One region of the Agarivorans sp. QJM3NY_29 genome, then DNA from elsewhere that is predicted to be linked to it. Evidence: predicted binding sites of a transcription regulator. Region 1 holds the regulator's gene; the other holds the start of a gene.

Region 1 (5,642 bases):
GGGTGTAAGCCAAAGTGATGGTGGTAATGTCTCTGGGTAACTCTGGATCGATATAAAAATTCAGCGGCATCGTTTGCCGCTGTCCCGGGGCAAGCGTTTGCTGTTGAAAACAAAAACAGCTGATCTTTTTAAAATGATTGGCCGCCAAACCGGGGCTGACCGAAGGCACCGCTTGCACCGTGGTAGTCTGAGCACTCTGATTGGTCGCACTAAAGTCAACCAATAGGCTTTCCCCTGGGTGAACCTTAATTCGATTTACCGTCGGGCCAAATTGCCAATTTAAGGCGCGTGGTACATAGGTGATAAACTCCACCGTGACACTGCGTTTCTGAGGCGCAATAGTACTTAACTCACTGGCCTGATTGGCGGTTTTACCATTAATCCCTGTCACCTTACAAAACACATCGTAAAGCGGAACCAAAGCAAAACCAAAGCCGAACATCGCCACCACCACCAATAGCAGCCGAAGCACTAAACGGCGGTGGGCAGCCATGTTATTTAATCTCCGGCGGCGTAGTAAAACTATGGTAGGGCGCAGGTGATGGCAAATTATCCCACTCTAAACCTTCCGCGCCTTCCCAAGGCTTCGCTGGCGCAGGCTCACCGCTGCGAATACACTTGATCACCAGATACAGGAAGATAAATTGTGACAAACCAAAGGCGAAACCACCAATACTGACGATGGCATTCACATCGGCAAATTGCAGCGCATAGTCGGGAATACGCCGCGGCATACCACTTAAACCAAGAAAGTGCATCGGGAAAAACAATACATTCACCGATATCAGCGAGCACCAAAAATGCAAGCGCCCCAGCCCCTCGTCATACATCTTGCCACTCCATTTCGGCAGCCAATAATAGGTGGCCGCCATAATCGAGAAGATAGCCCCCGTCACCAACACATAGTGAAAATGCGCCACCACAAAATAAGTATCATGGTATTGAAAATCCACTGGCGTAATCGCCAGCATCAAACCAGAGAAACCGCCAATGGTAAAAAGTACGATAAAGGCCACGGCAAATAGCATCGGGGTCTCAAAAGTGAGACTGCCGCGCCACATGGTGGCAACCCAGTTGAAGACCTTAACCCCGGTTGGCACCGAGATCAGCATGGTACAAAACATAAAGAATAACTCGGCTTCCACCGGCATCCCCGTGGTAAACATATGGTGGGCCCAAACCACAAAACTTAAACCGGCAATCGAGGCAGTGGCATACACCATCGATGCATAACCAAAGAGTTTCTTCCGAGAAAAAGCGGGAATAATCGCCGAAATAATGCCAAATGAAGGCAAAATCATGATGTAGACTTCGGGGTGGCCGAAGAACCAGAAAATATGCTGAAACAATACTGGATCGCCCCCGCCTGCGGCATCGAAGAACGAAGTGCCGAAGTATTTATCGGTAAGCACCATGGTCACAGCTCCCGCCAACACCGGCATCACCGCAATCAACAAGAAGGCGGTGATCAGCCAAGTCCAAACGAACAAGGGTAATTTCATATAAGTCATACCGGGGGCACGCAAATTCATGATGGTCACAATCACATTAATCGCGCCCATAATGGAGCTGATCCCCATGATATGTACTGAAAACACAAATAAGGCGGTGCTATCGGGACTATATTTGGTGGAAAGTGGCGCGTAAAACGTCCAACCAAAGTTGGGCCCGCCCCCTTCCATAAATAACGAGGCTAATAACATGGTAAAAGCGAAGGGTAAGATCCAAAAGCTCCAGTTATTCATACGAGGCAAGGCCATATCGGGAGCGCCAATCATCATCGGTACCAACCAATTAGCTAAGCCAGTAAAGGCGGGCATCACCGCGCCAAACACCATGATTAAGCCGTGCATGGTGGTCATTTGATTAAAAAAGTTTGGCTCCACCAATTGCAGGCCCGGCTGGAATAGCTCTGCACGGATCACCATCGCCATCGCGCCGCCGGTAATAAACATGGCAAAGCTAAACCACAAATACATTGAGCCAATGTCTTTGTGGTTGGTGGTTAATACCCAGCGCAATAGGCCACGCGGTGCGTGGTGATGTTCTACCTGTTGCGGGTTAAGCTCCGTGGTCGCGCTCATCTAACTCTCCCTTCTATTGCCTATTGCGCCGCGTCGTGTCGTACTTGAACATGGCAACGTCCTTAGTCGTTCCGCTATCACCAATCGATTTATCCAACCATGGCTACTTGGCCGCGTCTTGTACTGCCGCGACATCCTTAGCCTGCACCATATCGCCCGTATCATTCCCCCAAGCATTCCGCTCGTAGCTAATAACTGCCGCTAATTCTTTCAGACCGAGTTGCTTACCAAAGGCCTGCATCGCGGTTCCTGCCACCCCATGCACCACCATGTCGATATGTTGGTTCACATCACCGGTCGCAACTGGGCTGCCTTTTAAGGCTGGGAATACCCCTGGCAGGCCTTCTCCATTGGCTTGGTGGCAGGCGGCGCAAGTCTTCTCATAAACGCTTTTGCCTAAGGACATCAGCTCCTCGTTATCCATGGTCAACGCCACCATGGCCAACTCTTGTTGCTGCTTCTCTACATAAGCGGCTTCGGCCTGAGCCAACCAAGCAAGGTACTCCTCCTGAGGTTTGGCAATCACCACAATCGGCATAAAGCCGTGGTCTTTACCGCAAAGTTCGGCACATTGGCCGCGGTAAATCCCCGGCTGGTCAATTTTGGTCCAGGCCTCGTTAATAAAACCCGGATTAGCATCTTTTTTGACCGCAAAGTCGGGTACCCACCAGGAGTGGATCACATCCTCCGAAGTCATTAAAAAACGAACCTTCTTGCCGACTGGCAGCACCAGTGGATGATCTACTTCCAATAAGTAGTTATCGCGCTTAGCAAGCTTGCCCTGTACTTGCTTCATATCCGAGGCCAACACGCTGTAGTATTCCAGCTCATGATCAAAATAGCGGTAGTGCCACTTCCACTGCGAACCAGTGACTTGAATAGTGAGATCGGCATCGGAAGGATCTTCCATCGCTAATAAGGTTTTTGTGGCAGGAATCGCCATGCCGATTAAAATGATGAAGGGAATTATCGTCCAGACAATTTCAACTTTGGTGCTCTCATGAAATTGTGCGGCAACGGCTCCCTTGGACTTTCGATGATGAAAAATCGCCCAGAACATCACCCCAAACACCACCAGCCCAATGACACAACATATATAAAAAATAGTCATGTGCAAGCCGTAAACCTGCTCACTAATGGCGGTGACACCAGGGCGTAAATTGAACGACATCGTTTGTTGCGCCCATGCTTGATTCACCCAACATGCCAGCAATACTAGCGGTATCCATCGGCCCACAGCGCTCTCCTTTGCTCGTAGCCAAGGCCGGTCACTTCACTGCAAACATCGCTGCTTACAATAATAAAGTGGCCGCAAAATAAGGGAAAACTCCCTTCCCAAAGCAGCAAGGCTTCGCAATTAAAATACCTTACTGCTTATAAAATAGACGCTTAGTTAAATAATTGTAAAGATAATGTTATAAATATAGACATTTAAAATAAAAGCTGTGAAGTAAACGACAAAAGCCCAAATTGCTATAATTTGGGCTTTAAAAAGAAGGGAACTTAGTTTTAGGGAGTAACTACATCCAGTCTGCGGTACGGATGATCCCCACCGCTAAACCTTCAATATCAACACTTTGATACTCTAAATCAACTTCGATAGTTGAAAGTGCTTCGTTCTCGGGATGAAGGTAGACCATTTTCCCGTCACGTTGAAAGCGCTTCACAGTGACTTCATCGTCTAAGCGCGCCACCACCACCTGACCATTATGCACATCGTTGGTTTTATGCACCGCTAATAAATCGCCATCCATAATTCCGATGTCTTTCATGCTCATGCCCTGCACCCGCAATAAATAATCGGCATGCGGATGAAACAAATTAGCATCGACCGCATAGTGCGACTCAACATGTTGTTGTGCCAAAATAGGGGCACCTGCGGCCACTTGTCCAATCAGCGGCAAGCCGATTTCTTCTGGCTCGTCATTCGCGGCATTAGCAGGTAAATGGTCTTCGCTAATACGGATCCCGCGCGAAGCGCCGGGGATCATCTCAATCACCCCTTTTTTAGCTAAGGCGCGTAAATGTTCTTCGGCAGCATTGGCCGAGCGAAAGCCCAGCTCTTTGGCGATTTCAGCGCGAGTTGGCGGCATGCCTGTGTCTTGAATGTTACGACGGATCAATTCAAACACTTCGGTTTGACGGGGCGTTAAGGGTTTCATAATCTACCTGTAAGTTTATACAGCACACTGTTAGTATATACAGCATGATTAATGAAGCAAGGTTTTATCTCGAATCAACAGCTTAAGTGTAGGTTTCAGTTTCATTGGAACTCTTACCGCTACTTTGAAACTACACCCGATATTTTGTGACGCCATCACAAATAAGCAGAGGTTGGGATAAAGAAGGATACGAAAAGTCTAGCCAACTCATTTTTGGACATAAGTTTGTCAGTTACATTACTAAATTAGGATATAACGGATTAGTTAAAGTATGGGAAGGTAACGCCAAGCTCACCTGCAGTTTTTGCGGAGAGCAATTTTGCAAAATGGAGCTACACGACATACACAATTGAGCGTAGCAAAAGATGTCAGGTGCAGCTTTTTGTGTACGCCCAGCATGGGCATGAACTAATGAGGTGAAAGTCCTCTGTAGGAAGGTCACCGTTTAATAATATTTTGATTATTAAACGCTAACTACTAGCGAATGGCAAGGGCATTGCCGCGAGGGAATGTCTGAAGGAAGCCGGACGCAAATCTGCGAGCTGATGAACAAGAACATCATATGAGGCGTAGGCTGGAGGCGAGTTGGCACAAGACAACGAAGCCATGTGATCTAACGGCCACCGTAAATGATGCAGCAGTGCAGAGACAGTACATGTTCTTATCTGGGGAGATCTGCTTAACAGGCGATCGTTAAACTCACTAGCTTGGCCGCTAGCTCAAACAGGCCTGGCACTTAAGTCTCATCAACTTAAGTGAGCAAATACGATGAACAACGATAGCGCTATTTGGGGTAACTCAAACGGTGATTAAGCAGAAGTCAGCAGACGGCATAGTAGCCCAACGCCCATCGTAATGGTTGGGACATGGTGAAGGCCTGAACCTGAAAATCAATGAGGAGCCTGTGCAGCTCATTGTCTCCGTATCCGACCGGACTGAGGAGTCATGGCGCAAAAAACAGAAGCCATCATTGGAATGCAAAGGAGCTAATCGGCCGTTGTATTTTAACCGTTTTCAGGAAACGCCCTGTGCGGAGCCGCATGCAGGGTGTTGTGGGGGCTGGAGGTTAGACACCTCCGGCTACCCGATTATATGCGTTGTTTAAATTAAAGTACGTTTAATACCACAGGACGGTTACTTTTCTTTATAGCCTTCATTATATTGGACTTGTTAACATGGTGTATTTGATGAAATTGTTGATTAAATTTCATTGAAATAATAAAAATATAAGATTGTGTCAGCGATACAAATATGTCCGAAATTTCCCTCGCGTTTTCAACATCTTGGGCAGGAAAATAATTTAGAGCGGATATGTGTTGCATGTTTGATTTTCGGGCAGTATGAGTATCCTCACATAAATCAGAATACTGTTTTTTTATGTCATTAAAGCATGATT
Region 2 (5,642 bases), 1.9 Mb from region 1:
TTCTCCTAAGGCTTGAACCCCATAACGTTCGGTGGCATGGTGCCCAGCTGCAAAATAATCAATCTGCATCTCTCTGGCAGTGTGTACCGTATTTTCAGAGATCTCTCCGCTCACAAAGGCATCAAGTCCCTGCTCCGCTGCTAAACCTAAATACGACTGGCCACCACCCGTGCAAATACCCACTTTATGAATTTTTCGCTGATTCGAAATATGTAAGGGCTTACGCTGTAACACGGCTTCGATCTGCGCAGCAAAAGCCTCTCCGGAAATGGGTTCCGCCAACTTGCCTACCATCGCCACGCTGCGAGGATCCCAGGGTTCTAAACCCCGTGTCAATGTCATGCCCAGTCGCTTAGCCAATTGAGCGTTGTTGCCTAATTCCGGATGAACATCTAAAGGTAAGTGATAGGCATAGAGATTAATATCATGCTTGAGCAAAGCCTGCAGGCGAAGGCGCTTCATACCAGTGACAACCGCTGCTTCATTTTTCCAGAAAAAGCCATGATGCACTAAAATAGCATCAGCTTTATGAGCAATCGCCTGATCGATCAAGGCTTGGCAAGCCGTCACCCCGGTAACGATGCGCTGCACCGATTCACGCCCTTCAACCTGTAGACCATTCGGGCAATAATCTTTAAATTTAAAGCTATCGAGATGTTGATTCAGGATATTTTCTAATCGAGTATTTTTCATTCGGCTCACTCACAATGGTTTGTCTGTATTGTAAGTAGCAGCAAGCTCTAGAAACAAGTACTTAGCCTAAATATCATCACTGTAGCTCACTTAATACAGAACAAACTGATTGATCCGCTCAGCCTGCTGCATCCAAGCTGGCAAATTATTACGTTTAACCCATTGTCGATGTAAGGCACTATAAAATGGAGCTCGTAATCCTAATAGTGCGATCCATGGGAACAATAGAGTACCCACAAGTAGTAATACACTACGACGCAGCCAAATAAGCGGGAGAGAATATTGTTTACTCATAGAACGACCTCAACTGGTTAGACCAGAAAATATTAGCTGCATTTTAGTAATTAAACTACAAAAATCGTTGAAATTGACTAAAAAAAACACTTATAGTTTGATTATTTGTAAATATAATAACAAAAGAGAAACATAAATGGATTCAAATACCTTGCAAGAAGATTTGCAATGGTGCTTAAATGCACGGCCATTACTTCCCTATTCGCTACCCTATAGTGTAAATCTGGCTTGGCAGCAGCAATGGAAAAGTGCCCTATTCAACCAATTAAACAGATTACCTTCGATTAAACCTCACCCACGTTTAGGTTTATATTTTGAACAGCTATGGCGAGCCTTAATAAAACGACATCCCGATTGGCAGTTATTAGCCGATAATATCCCCGTACAAGAAAATGGAAAGACGCTGGGTGCGATTGATTTCTTACTCGTAAATCATCGGCAGCAAAAGGTTGAACATTGGGAATTAGCCCTAAAATTTTATTTGGCCGTAAAAAGTAACAGTAGTGCCTACGATTATGTTGGCCCAAACCTGCAAGATCGGCTAAGCAACAAGCTAAGTAAACTGTTACTCAAACAGATCCCTCTCGGCCGTCATCCACAAATCCAAGCACTACGACAAGTTTACTCACACTATCAATTTAAACAGCGCATCATATTGTCAGGTTATCTGTTCGAGCAAGCGCCGGAACGCAGTGAAACACTGCAGAGTCTCCATTGGTATAGTCATCAACAATGGCGAAAAAATCATCGAGGAGAAGATTGGTGTGAACTCAATAAACAGCAATGGTTAAGCCCGCCTGCTCATCAGTTAGAGCCCATTAAATCAACAAGCTGGCAAATCGATCGGCCAGTGCAACTGTATTGTCCACAACAACAGAAAAGAATTTTTGTTTGCCCTGACGAATGGTTCATCAGGGCAAAAGCGAGTTAGGAATAAGAGATAACTTAAGCTTTATTCTCGTCCAGAGAATATTCGCGCATCATCGCTTCAACCGTTTCAACCATGTTGGTACTGCCACAGAAAAAAGGAACACGTTGATGTAACTCAGTCGGCTCAATATCCATAATTCGATTAAAGCCATCACTGGCTTTACCGCCTGCTTGCTCAATAAGGAAGGCCATTGGGTTGCACTCATACAATAAGCGTAGCTTCCCGGAGGGCGCAGACGCTGTTGAAGGATAAATGTAGATCCCACCCTTAAGCAAGTTACGATGGAAATCAGACACTAAAGACCCAATGTAACGAGAGGTATAGGGGCGATTAGTATTCGGTTCAATCTCTTGACAATATTTGAGGTACTTCTTCACCCCAGTTGGAAACTTAAGGTAATTCCCTTCATTAATCGAATAGATAATCCCATCTTTAGGGATCGTCATGTTCTCGTGGGATAAATAGAATACACCTAAAGATGGATCGCAGGTAAAACCATGTACGCCATGACCCGTGGTATAGACCAACATAGTTGATGAACCATAAACCACGTAACCAGCCGCGACCTGACGATAGCCTGGTTGCAAAAAGTCTTCTAATACAACAGGGGAACTACAAGGACTGATCCGTCGATAAATAGAAAAAATAGTGCCTACTGATACATTCACATCAATATTAGAAGAACCATCTAAGGGGTCCATCAGAACAACGTATTTACTGTCGATAGAACGAGTACTATCAAAACTAACAAATTCATCTTCTTCTTCAGAAGCGACACCACATACTTCACCCCTTGCTTCCAATGCCGCTTTAAACATTTCATTGGCATAAAGATCGAGCTTTTGTTGTACTTCTCCTTGTACATTTTCTACGCCAGTTGCGCCAATAATATCGACTAAACCAGCCTTATTGATTTCGCGGTTAACCACCTTTGCGGCTAAACGAATCGCCCCAAGCAGTTGGGTCAGCTCTCCCGTAGCTTCAGGAAACTGGTGCTGCTTCTCAATTATGTATTCACCCAGAGTTATCATTTGTATCCCTATTTATTGACTCGCCCATGAAAACCTTTTCAATCTCCACAGTTATTTTGCAAGTATTTATTAAAAATTACTAGCATCATTAGTCAATTGTAATACATATAAGCGAAAAAAATATTTGCAAATGCATAAAATTAACACTACTGTATATCCATACAGTAATTGTAAGGCCGTTAAATTTGGCATCGACTGAGAGCATGGAGCGAACAATGGCACAACAAATCAATCAACTGCTACAGAACAACAAAGTTTGGCAAGGTAAGCAATGGCATCGCAGCCAGCTAACGGTGCAAGCAAGCGGCTTTGAACAGCTTGATCAACAGCTCCCAGGCCAAGGTTGGCCACAAGGCGCAATGACAGAAGTCCTCTATGAACAACAAGGTATTGGGGAACTACAACTGCTGTTACCGGCCCTGGCTAAATTAAGTAAAAAATCACAATGGATCATATGGGTGGCGCCTCCGTTCATGCCAAATGCCCCAGCACTGCAACAACACAACATTGATATAAGTAAGGTGATTGTGATCCGCCCAGAACAGTGCAGCGATATTATCTGGACCATTGAACAAGCCCTTAAAAGTGGCTGTTGCAGCGCCGTGTTAGGCTGGGTTGATCATTTAGATTTAAAAGCCAGTCGCCGCTTGCAACTAGCTGCCGAACAAGGCGACTGTCTCAGTTATTTATTTAGACCTTTGCAGCAACAACAACAAAGCTCCAGCGCTAGTGTTCGCATTGCACTACATCCCAATAGAAATACTGACCAAATCAGCTACCAGCTATTAAAACGACGCGGCGCAGCTCCGCTCTACGGGCAACATATTCCTCGTCGAGTTTAATAGCAAAGCACTCAATGTGACTAAAGCATGTATTGGATTTACCTTGATTTCCCACAACTCGCGCTGGACTTGCTACAGCGCGAACATTCGCTCTCCGAAGCCTTAGCTATTCACCATAAGCAACAACTCTCTCAGTTCAACAAGGCAGCGCATCAGCTAGGGCTCTACTTTGGCTGTTCGCTCAATACCGCCTATCAGCTGGCACCACAGCTCCATCTCTATGAACAACAAACGCAAGTTACTGATGATTTGTTTCAAAACTTAGCCCAACAAGCTTTAAGCTATGCTGCGCAAGTCGCCCTGCACCCAGATTATGGCCTATTTATTAATGGTTCTGGCATGCAGAGTATTTATCCCACCCCCCAGACTCATGCTCAACAACTAAGCATCATCTATCAACAACAAGGCTTAAGCTTTCGACTGGCCTGGGCCAACACCGCGCTCGCTGCTCGCTGGCTGGTTTGCTCAAAGCATAAACAAGCACCCTATAGAGGGGTCGAAACACTCGACGCTCTACCACTAAGCGCCTGTGATTTGCCAAAAACACAAATTGCCAGCTTACAAGCCATGGGGCTTTACACATTTAAACAGCTTTGCGCATTACCTCGCCCAGAACTGCGAAAACGTTTAGGAGAACAAAGCCTAAAAAGCTTAGATCAGGCGCGAGGTAAACAGCCATACCCGCTCGCTTTTATTCAAGCACAAGACCGTTACCAGCAAATGTTTCCACTGCTGAGTGAAATCAACACCACTCAAGCTTTAATGTTTCCTTTGAAGCAAGCTTGCCAACATTTACAACACTGGCTAAGAGAACGCCAGTATTGCTGTAATGAAATCGTCCTTGAATTATGTTTTCGTGATAAGGCCAAACAAAGGCTCCTGTTACGCAGTGCCCGTATGCTACAAAGTCGTCACGACTGGTTTGCCTTATTTCAGCTGAAACTAGAGACTCTGAGATTACCAGCGGCGTTGCTCGAGTTTAACCTCAGTAGCGAAGCGCTCTACCCTTTAAATCATTCGAGCAATGGGCTATTTGACCAAGACCAAACTCAACTCGATGATCTGTTATTTGATCAACTCAACATCCGTTTAGGTAGCCAACGGATCCATCGTTTAAGCTGTCGAGCTGATTATCGGCCTGAACTAGCCAGCCAATATCAACCCTTAGAACATACCTCTGCACTTAGTTATCCGAGTAACTTTCCTCGACCATGCTGGTTACTGCCCCAGCTTAAACCAATCAATATTGTGCATTATAAGCTGCTCTCAGCTCCAGAACGTATTGCCAGCGGATGGTGGGATGAGCACCAAATTAACCGCGATTATTATTTGGCGAAAAGTCAGCATGAGGCGCTTGCTTGGATATGCCAAGAGAATCAGCAATGGTTTTTACATGGTTGGTTTGGCTAGGCTGTTGCACTTAACTAATGATTTTTAATCAAGTACTTAGTCGCAGAAAAAGCGGCTTAATGCCGCAGCTATCACTCTCTATTCTCAATGAGGAAGAAAATGTATTTAGCCCCGCTTTCCAAATGCGCTTATCAACAGACCTCGTTTATTTTAGCGGCTTATCTATGACGCCATCACACAGACTCGGCCTCATACAAGCTGCGGTCCCATCATTACCAGAAATAGACAAGCAGTAAGATGAATACGATTCCTTTTGCCGAACTCAATGCTCAGAGTAACTTTAGTTTTTTATATGGCGCGTCCCACCCTGAGGAGTTGGTCGAACAGGCCCAGCAATATCAATATCAAGCGATTGCCATCACCGACGAATGTAGCTTAAGTGGTGTTGTACGCGCCCACCAACAAGCGACTCAACTCGGGATCAAACTGCTCATTGGTAGC

What was found. The regulator LexA, encoded in region 1, represses DNA repair genes until DNA is damaged. The targets are predictions, from matches to a motif close to TACTGTATNNNNATACAGTA.
Region 2: a site for LexA is predicted at 3,097-3,116, ahead of imuA (translesion DNA synthesis-associated protein ImuA). Genes of this name have one in related genera too.

What each region holds. Positions count from the first base shown of each region.
Region 1 is NZ_CP194036.2:4,495,505-4,501,146, forward strand. It holds gene ACRRS0_RS20460 (cytochrome c oxidase assembly protein) at 1-493, opposite strand, end outside; gene ctaD (cytochrome c oxidase subunit I) at 495-2,084, opposite strand; gene coxB (cytochrome c oxidase subunit II) at 2,188-3,255, opposite strand; gene lexA (transcriptional repressor LexA) at 3,605-4,246, opposite strand; gene ACRRS0_RS20480 (hypothetical protein) at 5,353-5,642, opposite strand, start outside.
Region 2 is NZ_CP194036.2:2,642,766-2,648,407, forward strand. It holds gene ACRRS0_RS12075 (Nif3-like dinuclear metal center hexameric protein) at 1-693, opposite strand, end outside; gene ACRRS0_RS12080 (DUF2517 family protein) at 784-987, opposite strand; gene ACRRS0_RS12085 (DUF1853 family protein) at 1,124-1,918, shown strand; gene fbp (class 1 fructose-bisphosphatase) at 1,933-2,949, opposite strand; gene imuA (translesion DNA synthesis-associated protein ImuA) at 3,165-3,791, shown strand; gene ACRRS0_RS12100 (Y-family DNA polymerase) at 3,819-5,201, shown strand; gene ACRRS0_RS12105 (error-prone DNA polymerase) at 5,439-5,642, shown strand, end outside.